DNA from 3 places in the Streptomyces sp. SS1-1 genome. Region 2 is predicted to be linked to each of the others. Evidence: riboswitches for the same ligand, from Rfam matches in the RefSeq annotation. Region 2 holds a riboswitch; each other region holds the start of a gene.
The links. A riboswitch is a leader RNA that binds a small molecule or an ion and turns the genes downstream of it on or off. The one in region 2 is predicted to bind cyclic di-AMP.
Positions count from the first base shown of each region.

Region 1: it holds a riboswitch for cyclic di-AMP, as region 2 does, so the genes downstream of both, F8R89_RS05325 (C40 family peptidase) here and F8R89_RS30160 (LysM peptidoglycan-binding domain-containing M23 family metallopeptidase) in region 2, are expected to answer to the same signal.
Region 3: it holds a riboswitch for cyclic di-AMP, as region 2 does, so the genes downstream of both, F8R89_RS16900 (M23 family metallopeptidase) here and F8R89_RS30160 (LysM peptidoglycan-binding domain-containing M23 family metallopeptidase) in region 2, are expected to answer to the same signal.

Region 1 covers NZ_WBXN01000004.1:936,350-940,396, forward strand. Annotated here, with positions in the region: gene F8R89_RS05320 (ABC transporter permease) at 1-662, shown strand, start outside; cyclic di-AMP (ydaO/yuaA leader) riboswitch at 2,196-2,406, shown strand; gene F8R89_RS05325 (C40 family peptidase) at 2,410-2,883, shown strand; gene F8R89_RS05330 (ATP-binding protein) at 3,055-3,513, opposite strand; gene F8R89_RS05335 (helix-turn-helix domain-containing protein) at 3,726-4,047, shown strand, end outside.
Region 2 covers NZ_WBXN01000004.1:6,323,394-6,327,440, forward strand. Annotated here, with positions in the region: gene F8R89_RS30145 (helix-turn-helix domain-containing protein) at 1-413, shown strand, start outside; gene F8R89_RS30150 (DUF6126 family protein) at 410-532, shown strand; gene F8R89_RS30155 (tyrosine-protein phosphatase) at 548-1,345, opposite strand; cyclic di-AMP (ydaO/yuaA leader) riboswitch at 1,844-2,004, shown strand; gene F8R89_RS30160 (LysM peptidoglycan-binding domain-containing M23 family metallopeptidase) at 2,009-2,917, shown strand; gene F8R89_RS30165 (SGNH/GDSL hydrolase family protein) at 3,207-3,992, shown strand.
Region 3 covers NZ_WBXN01000004.1:3,435,739-3,439,785, forward strand. Annotated here, with positions in the region: gene F8R89_RS16890 (PrsW family intramembrane metalloprotease) at 1-85, shown strand, start outside; gene F8R89_RS16895 (aldo/keto reductase) at 90-1,034, opposite strand; gene F8R89_RS16900 (M23 family metallopeptidase) at 1,182-2,198, opposite strand; cyclic di-AMP (ydaO/yuaA leader) riboswitch at 2,210-2,367, opposite strand; tRNA gene F8R89_RS16905 (tRNA-Met) at 2,681-2,754, opposite strand; gene F8R89_RS16910 (dihydrofolate reductase family protein) at 2,842-3,975, opposite strand.

The DNA.
Region 1 (4,047 bases), 5.4 Mb from region 2:
TCCAGCAGGCGGTGGCCGGGCAGGCGGCCGCCGAGGGGACGCGGGTGGAGACGGTCGACGTGGTACCGGCGCCCGCGAAGGACCCGCGCGGGGCGGCCCTGACCTCCAGCGTGCTGCCGCTCGCCCTCGCGGGCATGGCGGCGGGCGCCGCGGTCACACTGCTGGGGCTGCGCGGCCCGGGCGCCGCGAGCGCCCTCGTGGGCACGGCGGCCCTGACCGGCCTGATCGCCGCCGCGCTGGCGCACAGCTGGCTGGGTGTCATCACCGGCGACTGGTGGGCGGAGGCCGGGGTGTTCGCGCTGATGAGCCTGGCGGTGAGCGCCGCCGTCGCCGGGCTGGCCGCCCTGATCGGACCGGCCGGCGTCGGGCTCATGGCCGCGACCGTCATGCTGATCGGCAACCCGTTCTCGGGGGCGGCGTCGGCCCCGCGGATGCTGCCGGAGCCGGTCGGCACGATCGGCCAGTGGCTGCCGCCGGGCGCGGGCACGACCCTGCTGCGCTCGGTGTCCTTCTTCGACGGCGCCGCGGCGGTGGGCCCCGCCCTCACCCTGACCTGGTGGGCCGCCCTGGGCCTCGGCGCGGTCCTCCTGGGCGCCCACCTGAGGACGAACACACCCGCCCCGAAGCCGACGCAGACCCGCCACCCCGCCCCCGTCGGGTAACCCCACCCGACAGCACCACCGAACCGGCCGTGCGTCCCCGCTGTAGCGGACGGGGACGCATGGCCTCGGTGCGTTCGGGCTCCGGGCTCGGTGCGTTCGGGCTCGGTGCGTTCGGGCTCCGGGCTCCGGGCTCCGGGCTCCGGGCTCCGGGCTCCGGGCTCCGGGCTCCGGGCTCCGGGCTCCGGGCTCCGGGCTCCGACTGGGAAGTGCCGCCACCCGAGTTGCCTACACCCCCGACTGACGCGCGTTCGCGCACCCGAAGGCGGCGGCGCCTCGCCGACCCCCCATCGGGTAGCCCCGTCCGACAAGACCACCGAACCGGCCGTACACCCCCGCCGCAGCGGACGGGGACGCACGGCCGCCGCGTCGCCCGGACTCCCGTCGGGAACGCACGGTCCGCCGACCGAGTCGCCCCCTGCTTCCCCCCGCTGACACGTGTTGGCACACCCGAAGGCGCACAGGCCCGCCCGGCCCGCCCCGGTCGGCCGAACCACCTGACCGGCCCTGCACCCCCGCTGTATCGGACGGGGACGCACGGCCTGCCGACCGAGTTGCCTCCCACTCTGCCTGCTGACGCGCGTTCACCCGCCCCATGGCGCACACACCCGACACCGAGACGCCGCCGGCCCTCCGGCCCGCCCCGGCCGGGTAACCCGGTTCGACGGAACCACCGAACAGGCCGTACGTCCCCGCCGCAGCGCGCCCGGACCCCCTTCGGGAACACACGGCCCACCAACCGAGTCGCCCCCTGCTCCCCGGCTGACACTCGTTCGCCCGCCCGAAAGCGGAACAGGCCCGCCCCGGCCGCCCCGGTCGGGACACGGACGGTGTCACCACCCGAGCTGTCCCCCACTCCCCCGCCGACGCGCGCGCTGACCAACCGTTACCTAGGCCGGGCGTCCGTCGGCACGGCGCCCGATCTGCGGGACGTGCCGTCGCTGACGCGCCGTCGGGGCCGGTCGGCGCCGCCCACCCACCTGTGCGTGCGCGGCGAGGGCCTGGCGGCGGGCGCAGCGGTCACCCTGCTGGGGGTGCGCAGCCGGGGCTCCGGTCTGCGGGGCGCTCGCGCCGGCGCTGACGCGTCGTCGGAGCGGGCGGTGCGGCACGCCCGCACGCGCGGTGTGCGCCGCACGTCCCGTACACGGTCGCGCCGCCACGGCTCGCGTCAGGGCGTCGTCGCGCTCCGACAGTTGACGGCGTCCCAGCCGCGTCGCGGGCGCGCGGACCGCCGCCGTGACGTCCGGCGCCGCGCCGAAACGGACCGAATGGCGTACCCCCCATCGGCGTATTCCGCACTCCGTCCACGCGCTCGTACGGCTTGCGTCACGGGCCGGACGCGCGGGCCCGTTCGAGCCTTCCGCCGCTGGTCCGGGGCTCGTCGGGCATCTGGCCACTTCCTCGAACGCAGTAGCGTCCACCCGAACGGGTGAGTGGTGAGTAACACCACAAATCCCCGGTTCCGTTGGGATTTTCGTTCTTCCGTGCGCCAAGATCCCTGACTGACGACAAGACCCCGCCGCAGCGGCGGGGCGATCCGGGCGGACGCCGAGTCCTGCCGCCGCGCGGATGACCGGTCGACAGGAGTGGATCGGCAGGAGTGGAGGACCCGAGCAAGACGGGTCGCCGGTACGGATGTTCGTTCGAACCGAGCAACCCTTGGGGTGAAGCCGCGACACCGCGGCCGGGCAACTTCGCCAGCCCGAATCCGACAGGTCATCCTTCACAGGCGGCTGACGAAGGGTTGCGCATGACTGCGCTCAATCGTGTCCCGTCGCTCATGGCCAGGGCCGGTACGGCCTCGGCCCTCACTCTCGCCGCGGTGGGCGGCTCGATCGTGACGCCCGGTCTCGCCTCGGAGGCGGAGGCCGCCACGCCGGCGACGAAGGCACTTCAGATCGCGGCCTCGAAGAAGGGGTCGCCGTACGCGTGGGGCGCCACCGGCCCGAACCGGTTCGACTGCTCCGGGCTGACGCTGTACTCGTTCAAGAAGGCCGGCAAGAAGCTGCCCCGCACGGCGGCCCAGCAGTACAACAAGACCCGCCACATCTCCGCCTCCAGCCGCAAGGCCGGTGACCTGGTGTTCTTCCACTCGGGGTCGTACGTCTACCACGTGGGCATCTACGCCGGTAAGGGCAGGATCTGGCACTCCCCCAAGAGCGGTGACGTGGTCCGGCTGCAGAAGATCTGGACCAGGAGCGTCTGGTACGGCCGGGTCAAGTGACCCCCCTGGGGGCGCGCAGGGCGCCCCCACCCCCGCCGGCGCCCTCCCGGAGCGCGGAAGGCTCCCGGCACGGGCCGGGCCCTCCGGCGCCTCCGGGGCCTCCCGGGGCCGACGGGGGCGGAGCGCGCCGCGCGGCGCCCGGTGCGGCACCACGCGGCGCTTGTGCGGTTCCTACGGCTCCTGCGGCGTCGCGACCGCGACCGGCGAGGCCGGTACGGTCCACGGCAGCTCGATGGAGACCGTCTTGCCGCCCTCCCGGGTCGGCCACACCCGCAGCCGGCCGCCGCACTCGGCGGTCAGCCAGCGAATGATCACCATGCCCCGGCCGTTGTCCTGCTGGACGGCGGCCGGCAGCCGTTTGGGGAACCGCGGATGACTGTCGGTCACCCCGATGCGCAGGTGTTCGTCCCGGTCGAGTTCGAGGTCCACCGTGAAGGTGGGCGACTGCCCGAGGGTGTGCTGGACGGCGTTCGTGGCGAGTTCGGAGACGATGAGCCGGATGGTGTCCGCCGCGTCCGTGTCCGATGGCAGCCCCCACTCGGCGAGCGTGGTGATGACGTAGGTCCGTGCCGTGGAGACCGAGGCGGGATCGCTCGGCAGAGTGACGGATGCTTCCAGATGGTCTGCCATGGCGACGTCGTCCCTTTCCGACGGGACCGCAGTCCGACACGGAGCGGAAGGTTCGAGTACGGTCCCGGACTGTGCTTCGCCGCCAGACTGCCATCACCGCGACGGTCGCGGGTGGCGATCCACCAAGATATGCATATATCTGTCGCTCGAAGCGGTGAACTCTGCGACGGCAGACCGTATTTGGGCGGCCCGGTCGGAGTAAGGAGGTGCCCATGCAGCACGGCCCGGCGGTCCGCCGCCGGAAACTGGGCGCGGAACTGCGTGCGTTGCGCACCGGGACCGGGCTCACCAGTGGCGAGGCGGCCCGCCTGGTGGGCTGGCACCAGTCCAAGGTGAGCCGTATCGAGACGGGCGCCAGCGGGGTGAAACCGGCCGATGTGCGATTACTCCTCGACGCCTACGACGTGCGGGACGCCCGGCTGCGGGAGGTGCTGCTGGCGCTGGCCGGGTCCGACGCGGCGGGCCGGCACCACTGGTGGCACGCCTACCGCGGGGTCCTGCCGCCGACGTACCGGGACTTCATCAGTCTGGAGT
Region 2 (4,047 bases):
GTACGACGGTCGGCGAGCTGCTCGGCGAGAGGGTCCCGGACCGGGACGCCGTCGTGCGCGCCCACGACATGGAACCCACCGCCGCCGGCGGCTGGTCGTACTGGCAGGCCGGGGTGTCCGGCCGCGCGATGCAGGCCCTCCGCGTCCATGTGCCGTACGGCTCGCAGGGCGACATCGTGCGCGTGCACCCCGGCGAGGAGTGGCTCCATGTCCTCAAGGGGCGGCTGCGGCTGCGCCTCGGGGACACCACGCACCGGCTCGCCCCCGGGGACAGCGCGCACTTCGACTCGCTGACCCCGCACCGGCTCGCCGCCGAGGACGACGGCGGCGTCGAGCTCCTGTTCGTCCACACCCTGTTGCAGAGCCCCACGGCCACCCTGTGCCTGGGCCCCACCCCTGGAGTGACGCCATGACCGACATGGAGGAGAAGTTCCCCCGCGCCCTGTGGGTGCGCCTCATCATCTACATCGCGGTGGGGCACGTCTTCGCCGCCTTCATCTACTTCCTCTTCGAGGCGGGCGGCGGAAAGTAGGCGTACCCCTCGTTCTCAGTCGAGCAGCCGCCCCCGCAGACGCTCCCGCGCCTCGGGGGTGAGCCGCAGGCCCTGCTCCAGGTAGGTGTCGACGTCGCCCCAGGTCGCGTCGATCGTGTCGAAGGCGGCCTGCAGATACTCCGCGCGCGCGTCGAAGAGAGGGCTCAGCAGCTCCATGACCTCCGGCGAGTAGGCCGAGGGCGCGTCGCTGCCGCGCCGCACCTTGTAGCGGCGGTGCTTCTCGTTGGACTTCAGATAGTCGGCGACGATCGCCTCCCGCTCGACGCCGACCGCGAGCAGCGTCACCGCGATCGACAGGCCCGCGCGGTCCTTGCCGGCCGCGCAGTGCATCAGCGCCGGGACGCTGTCCTCCACCAGGGAGCGCAGCACCTGCGAGTGCTCGCCGGTGCGCTCCGTGACGATGGAGCGGTAGGAGGCGATCATCCGGGCCGCGCCCTTGCCGTCCGCCAGGATCTCCCGCAGCTGGTCGAGATCGCCGTCGCGGACCATCTTCCAGAACTCCGCGCCGTCCGCCGGGTCGGACAGCGGCAGGTTCACATTGCGGACGCCCGGCAGCTCGACGTCCGGACCCTCCAGCTTCTGGTCCGCCGCGTTGCGGAAGTCGAAGATCGTGTGCAGCCCCAGCGAGTCGAGGAAGGCCGCGTCCTCGGCGGTGGCGTGGGCGAGGTGGCCGCTGCGGAACAGCACGCCGTGCCGCACCCGTCGTCCGTCCACGGTGGGCAGGCCGCCCACGTCGCGGAAGTTGCGCACACCGGCCAGCTCGGGCTCGGTCGACGGGATCTGCTGCGTCACGGGGGCTCCTCCCGGTCGTCCCCGCCGGCGCGGCTCGGCGGTGAGGCCGGCGAGGTGCGCCTCCGACGATACGACATGGCTGTGTGCGCCAAGCAGTTGTCCACAGGCCGCAGCAAGGGAGTAATGGTCTGAAACGGGCGAAGTGGCCTTATGTCGGTAATGATCGGTCTGGATATCCGCCGCCGTCGCATTCAGGCTTTCTGTCCGAATTGATGCCTTCATTCCAACTCGCTCCGGAATAGGGAAAGCTGGAGCAGGGTCACGTGAGGAGCGTCATATCGGTGACGGTGCGTCGCCCGTCATGCTCACGTAATCGGCCTTTCTCGCAAGGGAATTCGAGGGTGGCGGCCCTCTCGAAATGCACGCAGGGTGACCGGTGGATCCCGTAAAGGATCAAGCCGAACGTATTCGGACGGAACCCCTCACTTGTTCCCATGCGTCTTTCTCGCTTACGTTCGCCACCAATCCGGACGGACGCCTAATCCTGCCGCCGACCGGAATCCGCGCACACCCACCCGTACACGGCAGGAGCGGGGGACCCACAGGTACGTCGCCTGTTCCGGTCCCGGAACAGGCTCGGGGTCAAGTCGCGTCCCGACGCGGCCGGGCATCTCCAGCCCGCACCCGACAGCTCACCTCGCAGGCGCCGGAGAGGAATTCGCCATGCCCGCGAAGGGTAAGCATCGCCGTCCCAAGTCCCTGCGCCTCACCCGCACGATCGCCGTCGCCGGAACCGGTGGCGCCGCTCTCGCGCTCCCGCTGATCGGGGCCACCGGCGCCCACGCCGCGACCGGCCAGTCCGCCCCGCAGAAGGCGGTCCAGTCCGTCCCGGCCGCCGCCGAGAAGGCCCCGGCGCAGAAGACCTCCGCGCAGAAGACGCGCACCTACGAGGTGAAGCGCGGCGACTACCTGTCGAAGATCGCCGACGAGCAGGACGTCCGCGGCGGCTGGAAGAAGCTGTACGCCGACAACCGCGAGGCCGTCGGCTCCGACCCGTCGCTCATCCACCCGGGCCTGAAGCTCTCGATCGGCAAGAAGGCCGCGACCGCCGCCCCCAAGGCGTCGGCCCCGTCCACCGCGCCGTCCAAGCCGTCCGCGAAGCCCGCCGCGCCGAAGAAGGCCGCGACGGCCGCCCAGAGCGCCGGTGAGACGAGCACCGTCAACGGCTTCAGCGCCCCGGTGTCCACCGCCGCCGTCGGCACCTCGTACAAGGTGGCGGGCAGCATGTGGTCCAGCGGCTACCACACCGGCGTGGACTTCTCCGCCGCCACCGGCACCCCCCTGAAGGCGGTCGGCGCCGGCACCGTCGTCTCCGCCGGCTGGGGCGGCGCCTACGGCAACCAGGTCGTCATCCGGCTCGCCGACGGCTACTACGCCCAGTACGCCCACCTGTCCTCGCTGTCCGTCTCCAGCGGCCAGACGGTGACCGCGGGCCAGCAGATCGGCCTCTCCGGCGCGACCGGCAACGTGACCGGCCCGCACCTGCACTTCGAGATCCGCACCACGCCGAACTACGGCTCCGACGTGGACCCGGTGGCCTACCTCCGCTCCAAGGGCGTCGCCATCGGCTGACCCCCGCCCCACGGCGCGCCTCCCTGACACGCACGCGCACCACCTGCCTGACACGCAGCCGAAGGCCGGACCCCGATCCCCGGGTCCGGCCTTCGGTCTGTCGTGCACACCCACGCGTGGCGTTTCGGCTCTCAACATCCCCGCGTGGACCGGTATTCCGGGTTTGGTGAAGGCTTTGGCAGTGGCTTATCTCACCGCTCGTCAACCCTTTCCTACGGTCGCGTAGGTCACATCGGAAGGTGAATCATGTCCCGACGTGACAGACGATTCGAAGAGTGACAGCAGAAGAGTGATCGGGTCGTACGTCGCGGTGGGGGACAGCTTCACCGAGGGCGTCGGCGACCCCGGCCCCGACGGGGCGTTCGTCGGCTGGGCCGACCGGTTCGCGGTCCTTCTGGCCGACCGGCGTCCCGAGGGCGACTTCCGGTACACGAACCTCGCCGTGCGCGGCAGACTGCTCGACCAGATCGTGGCGGAACAGGTCCCCAAGGCCGTGGAACTCGCCCCGGACCTGGTGTCGTTCTGCGCGGGCGGCAACGACATCCTGCGGCCCGGCACCGACCCCGACGAAGTGGCCGAACGGTTCGAACGGGCCGTCGCCCGGCTCGCCTCGGCGGCGGGCACGGTCATGGTGACGACCGGCTTCGACACCCGGGGCGTGCCCGTGCTGAAGCACCTGCGCGGCAAGATCGCCACGTACAACGGGCACGTCCGCGCCATCGCCGACCGCTACGGCTGCCCGGTGCTCGACCTGTGGTCCCTGAAGACCGTCCAGGACCGCCGGGCCTGGGACAGCGACCGGCTCCACCTCTCTCCCGAGGGGCACACGCGCGTGGCGCTGCGCGCCGGCCAGGTCCTGGGCCTTCAGATCCCCGCCGACCCGGACCAGCCCTGGCCGCCGCTCCCGCCCCGCGGGACGCTGGAGATCCGGCGCGACGACGTCCAGTGGGCGCGCGAGTACCTGGTCCCCTGGATCGGGCGGCGCCTGCGCGGCGAGTCCTCGGGCGACCACGTGACCGCCAAGGGCGCGCTCTCGGCGTACGACATCAAGATGCGCATCGAGTCGGTGGCCTGAGCCCGGCGGCACGGCCGGGCGACAGCGGAGCCGCCCGTGACCGGTCCGGTCACGG
Region 3 (4,047 bases), 2.9 Mb from region 2:
GGGCGCCTGGTGGCCGCAGCCGTACGCCCCGCACGGGCACGGCCCCGGCGCACCGGCCCCGGCCTGGAACCCGTACCAGGTCTGACAGTTCAGGCGGACGCCTCCGTCAGCCGGCGCAGTTCGCCGTCGGTCAGGGTCAGCTCGGCCACGCCGAGCAGCGCCGGCAGCTGTTCCGGGGTGCGGGCCGAGGCGATGGGCGCGGCGACCGTGGGCCGGGAGGCCAGCCAGGCCAGGGCCACCGTGGCGACCGGCACGCCGTGCGCGGCGGCCACCTCGTCCAGCGCGGCCAGCACCCGCCGCCCCCGCCCGGTCTCCGCGTGGCGTCCGGCGCCCTGCGCACGCGGGCTGTCCACGGCGGCGCCGGGACGGTACTTGCCGGTGAGGAACCCGGCCGCGAGCGCGTAGTACGGCACCGCGGCGAGGTTCTCCCGCTCGGCGAGGTCCTGGAGGGCGCCCTCGTAGGTGTCGCGGGAGACCAGGTTGTAGTGGGGCTGGAGCGCCACGTACCGGGCCAGGCCCTCGCGGTCGGAGAAGGCGAGGGAGGCCGCCAGCCGCTCGGCGGTGATGTTGGACGCGGCGATGTGCCGGACCTTGCCGGCCTTCACCAGTTCGTCCAGGGCGCCGACGATCTCCTCGACCGGCACCTCGGGCTTGTCGAAGTGCGTGTAGTAGAGGTCGATGCGGTCGGTGCCGAGGCGGCGCAGCGAGGCGTCGGCGGCGGCCTTGATGGTCGCCGCGTTCAGGCCCTGGAAGTCGGGGTGCTGGCTGACCTTGGTGGCGATCACGACGTCGTCCCGGTTGCCGCGCGCCTTGAGCCAGTTGCCGATGACGGTCTCGGACTCACCGCCCACGTTGCCCTCGACCCACGCCGAGTAGGAGTCGGCCGTGTCGAGGAAGTTGCCGCCGGCCTCGGTGTAGGCGTCGAGGACGGCGAAGGAGTGGGCCTCGTCGGCGGTCCACCCGAAGACGTTGCCACCGAGGCAGAGCGGGGAGACCTCGAGGTCGGAGGAGCCGAGTTTGCGCAGTGCAGTCATACCAGGGATCAACGACCCCGGCGGTGGCGCCGATTCCGCTCCGGGGATGAATTCCCTGTGAAGGGGCGGGCGGGCGCACCGAAGACCGGCAGCCCTGACGTCGGGGGGTCGTCGTCAGGACCGCCGGGGATCAGGTGGGGAGCGTGCTCAGGGGGTGAGGCCCTTGCCGCGCAGCCAGGCCAGCGGGTCGATGCCGCTCGCGCTGCCGTCGGGGTGCACCTCGAGGTGCAGGTGGGCGCCGGTCACGTTGCCCGTGGCGCCGACGCGGCCGATGACGTCACCGGTGTTGACCTTCTGGCCGACGCTGACGCTGATCGAGGACTGGTGGGCGAACCAGATCTCGGTGCCGTCGTCCAGGGTCAGCTCGGTCTTGTAGCCGTAGGAGCCGTCCCAGCCGGCGAAGGTGATCGTGCCGGAGTGGACGGCCTTGATCAGGGTGCCGGTCGGCGCGGCGAAGTCGAGGCCCGTGTGGTGCCCCGACGACCAGTAGGCGCCGGCCTCACCGAAGGTGGAGGTCAGGGTGTACGAGGAGGTCGGCAGCGTGTACTGCTTGGCCAGCTCGGCGAGACGCTCGGCCTCGGCCTTCTTGCGGGCCTCCTCCTCGGCGGCGGCCTTCGCCTCGGCGGCCTTCTCCTTCGCTTCCTTCTCCGCCTTGGCGGCCGCCTCGGCGACCTCCTTCTCGGCGGCGGCGACGGCGGCCGCGGCGGCCTTGCTGTCGACCTGGTCCTGCTGGAACTCGGCCTGGGCGATGATCCGGCTGCGCAGTGCCTCACCGGCGTCGGAGCCGCTCTGCGCGGTCTCCTGGCCGGTCTCGCCCATGGTGCTGAGGGCGGTGGCGGTGTCGTCCGCGGCGGAGTCGTCGCCGGAGATCAGGGGCAGGTCGGGCAGGGTGATGGCGACCGGCGGCTTGCCGCTCTGCGCGGTGGCCATGCCGCCCGCGCCGACGGCCGCTATGACGCCGACGCCGAGAACCGTGGAGCTGCGGGCGAGTCCCCCGCCGCGCTGCTTGGAGACGCGGTGCCTGCCGCGGACGGGACGGAGGGAGTCCGCGGTGGGGTTCCACTCCTCGAAGGGGCCCTCGTCGGTGCGGTCGTAGCCGAAGGTGTCGGCGGTGCGCTGACCGGGTACGAACGAGGCATGCGGGGCAGGACGGTTCGACGCCACGTGGGCGTACTCCTTTCCTTCCTTCTCGCCTACCGGGTTAGCTGACGGGTTCGGAGCAGGAAGGTCTCCTACGCGCGTATACGTGCCGTGTTGCCACGGTGGTATCCGCGCGATTCACCCCAAGGTGGTGGTTCCCCGGTTCCTTCGCAGGATTCGGCGCGTGCGCACGGAGCCGCCTCTTGTGACGGCTGGGACGACCGCGCTGCGTTATCGAACGTTAATAGACGCGGGGTACGGATTCCAAGCCGTTCCTCTTGATCATTAACGAATTCCGCCGGGACTTACGGGCCATGAGCGGTCCAAATCGGGCGAGTTGACTTCCCCGCCACACCCCCATGACTGATGACGGTGTGTCAGTTGTTATGCGGAGGGGGTTCGCGCGATCACGTTCCGTGAGAACGGCGGAGACGCCCCGCGAACCTGGGGGACGGCCGGAAAACACTCAGGGCCGGAACTGATGAGTTCCGGCCCTGAGCCTTCAGTAGCGGGGACAGGATTTGAACCTGCGACCTCTGGGTTATGAGCCCAGCGAGCTACCGAGCTGCTCCACCCCGCGGCGATGTGTCCATAGTACGCCATCGCGGGGGCCCGCCGCACACGCCTTTCCGCAGGCCCCGGCCGCGGGGGCCTCGCCGGGCGGGCGTCAGGGCGCCAGGTGGGCGTTGGGGGCCGCCGCCCGGGCCGCGTACTCGGGCAGCACCAGGACGTCCACGCCCGCGGCGGCGAGCATCCCGCTGCCGTCGGCGTCCGTGACGAAGGTGTCCGGCTCGCGCCAGGCCGTGACCACCCGGCGCACCCCGGCCGCCAGGATCAGCCGGGCGCAGGGCGTGGGCCGCGAGGCGCGGTGGGTGCAGGGCTCCAGGCTGCTGTAGACGGTGGCGCCGGCCAGCCTCGGGTCGCCGGGCGCGATCTTGGCGAGGGCCGCCTCCTCGGCGTGCACGACGGGGTCGCCGGCCTCCCGGGAGTGGCCCCGCGCCAGCTCGGTGCCGTCCGCGGCGACCACGACCGCGCCGACGCTGAACGCGGTGGGCGAGGGCGGGCACTCGGCGGCCAGGTCGCAGGCGAGGGCAAGCCAGTGCCGGTCGGCGGCGGCGGGGAGGACACCGGTGCCGGGGGCGGTCGGCTCGTAGCGCATGAGCACCACGTCCTCGATGCGCCGGGTCTCCACCAGCCGCAGCCGGCCCTCCTGGTATCCGCCGGGCCCGAAGAGCCGGGGCGCCCGGGGGTCGCCCACGAACAGCGGGGCGAGCACGAGCTGCAGCTCGTCGGCGAGCCCCTGGCGCAGCAGCTGCGTGTGGACGGTGCCGCCGCCCTCGACCATCAGCCGCTCGACACCGCGCGCCTCGCGCAGGTGGGTCAGCAGGGCCCGCCAGTCCAGGTCGTCGCCGAGGGCGACGACGTCGGCGGCGACGGGGTCCTCCCGCAGCCGCCGGGCGCCCTTCTCCGTCGTGTAGACGACCTTCTCGCCGCCGGTGTGCCAGAAGTTCGCCGCCGGGTCCAGCTCGCCGGACGCGCTGACGGTGACCTTCAGCGGGTACGCGGGCCTGCCCTGGGCGGTGCGGGCGGCCCGGCGCTCGGCCGAGTTCACAAGCAGCCGGGGGTTGTCCGCCCGGATGGTGCCGGCGCCGACGAGGATGGCGTCCACGGAGGCCCGCACCTCGTCGACCCGGTCGAAGTCGGCCGGGCCGGACAGCAGCAGCCGGTCGGGGCCGGTGTCGTCGAGGTAGCCGTCGAGGGAGACGGCGGCGGACAGCAGGACGTAGGGGTACGACGGCATCGGCAGCGCTCTCCCGCTCGGTGGATCGGGGCTGGTTTCGACGGGGCTTGGTTCAAGTTTGAAACAAACCTA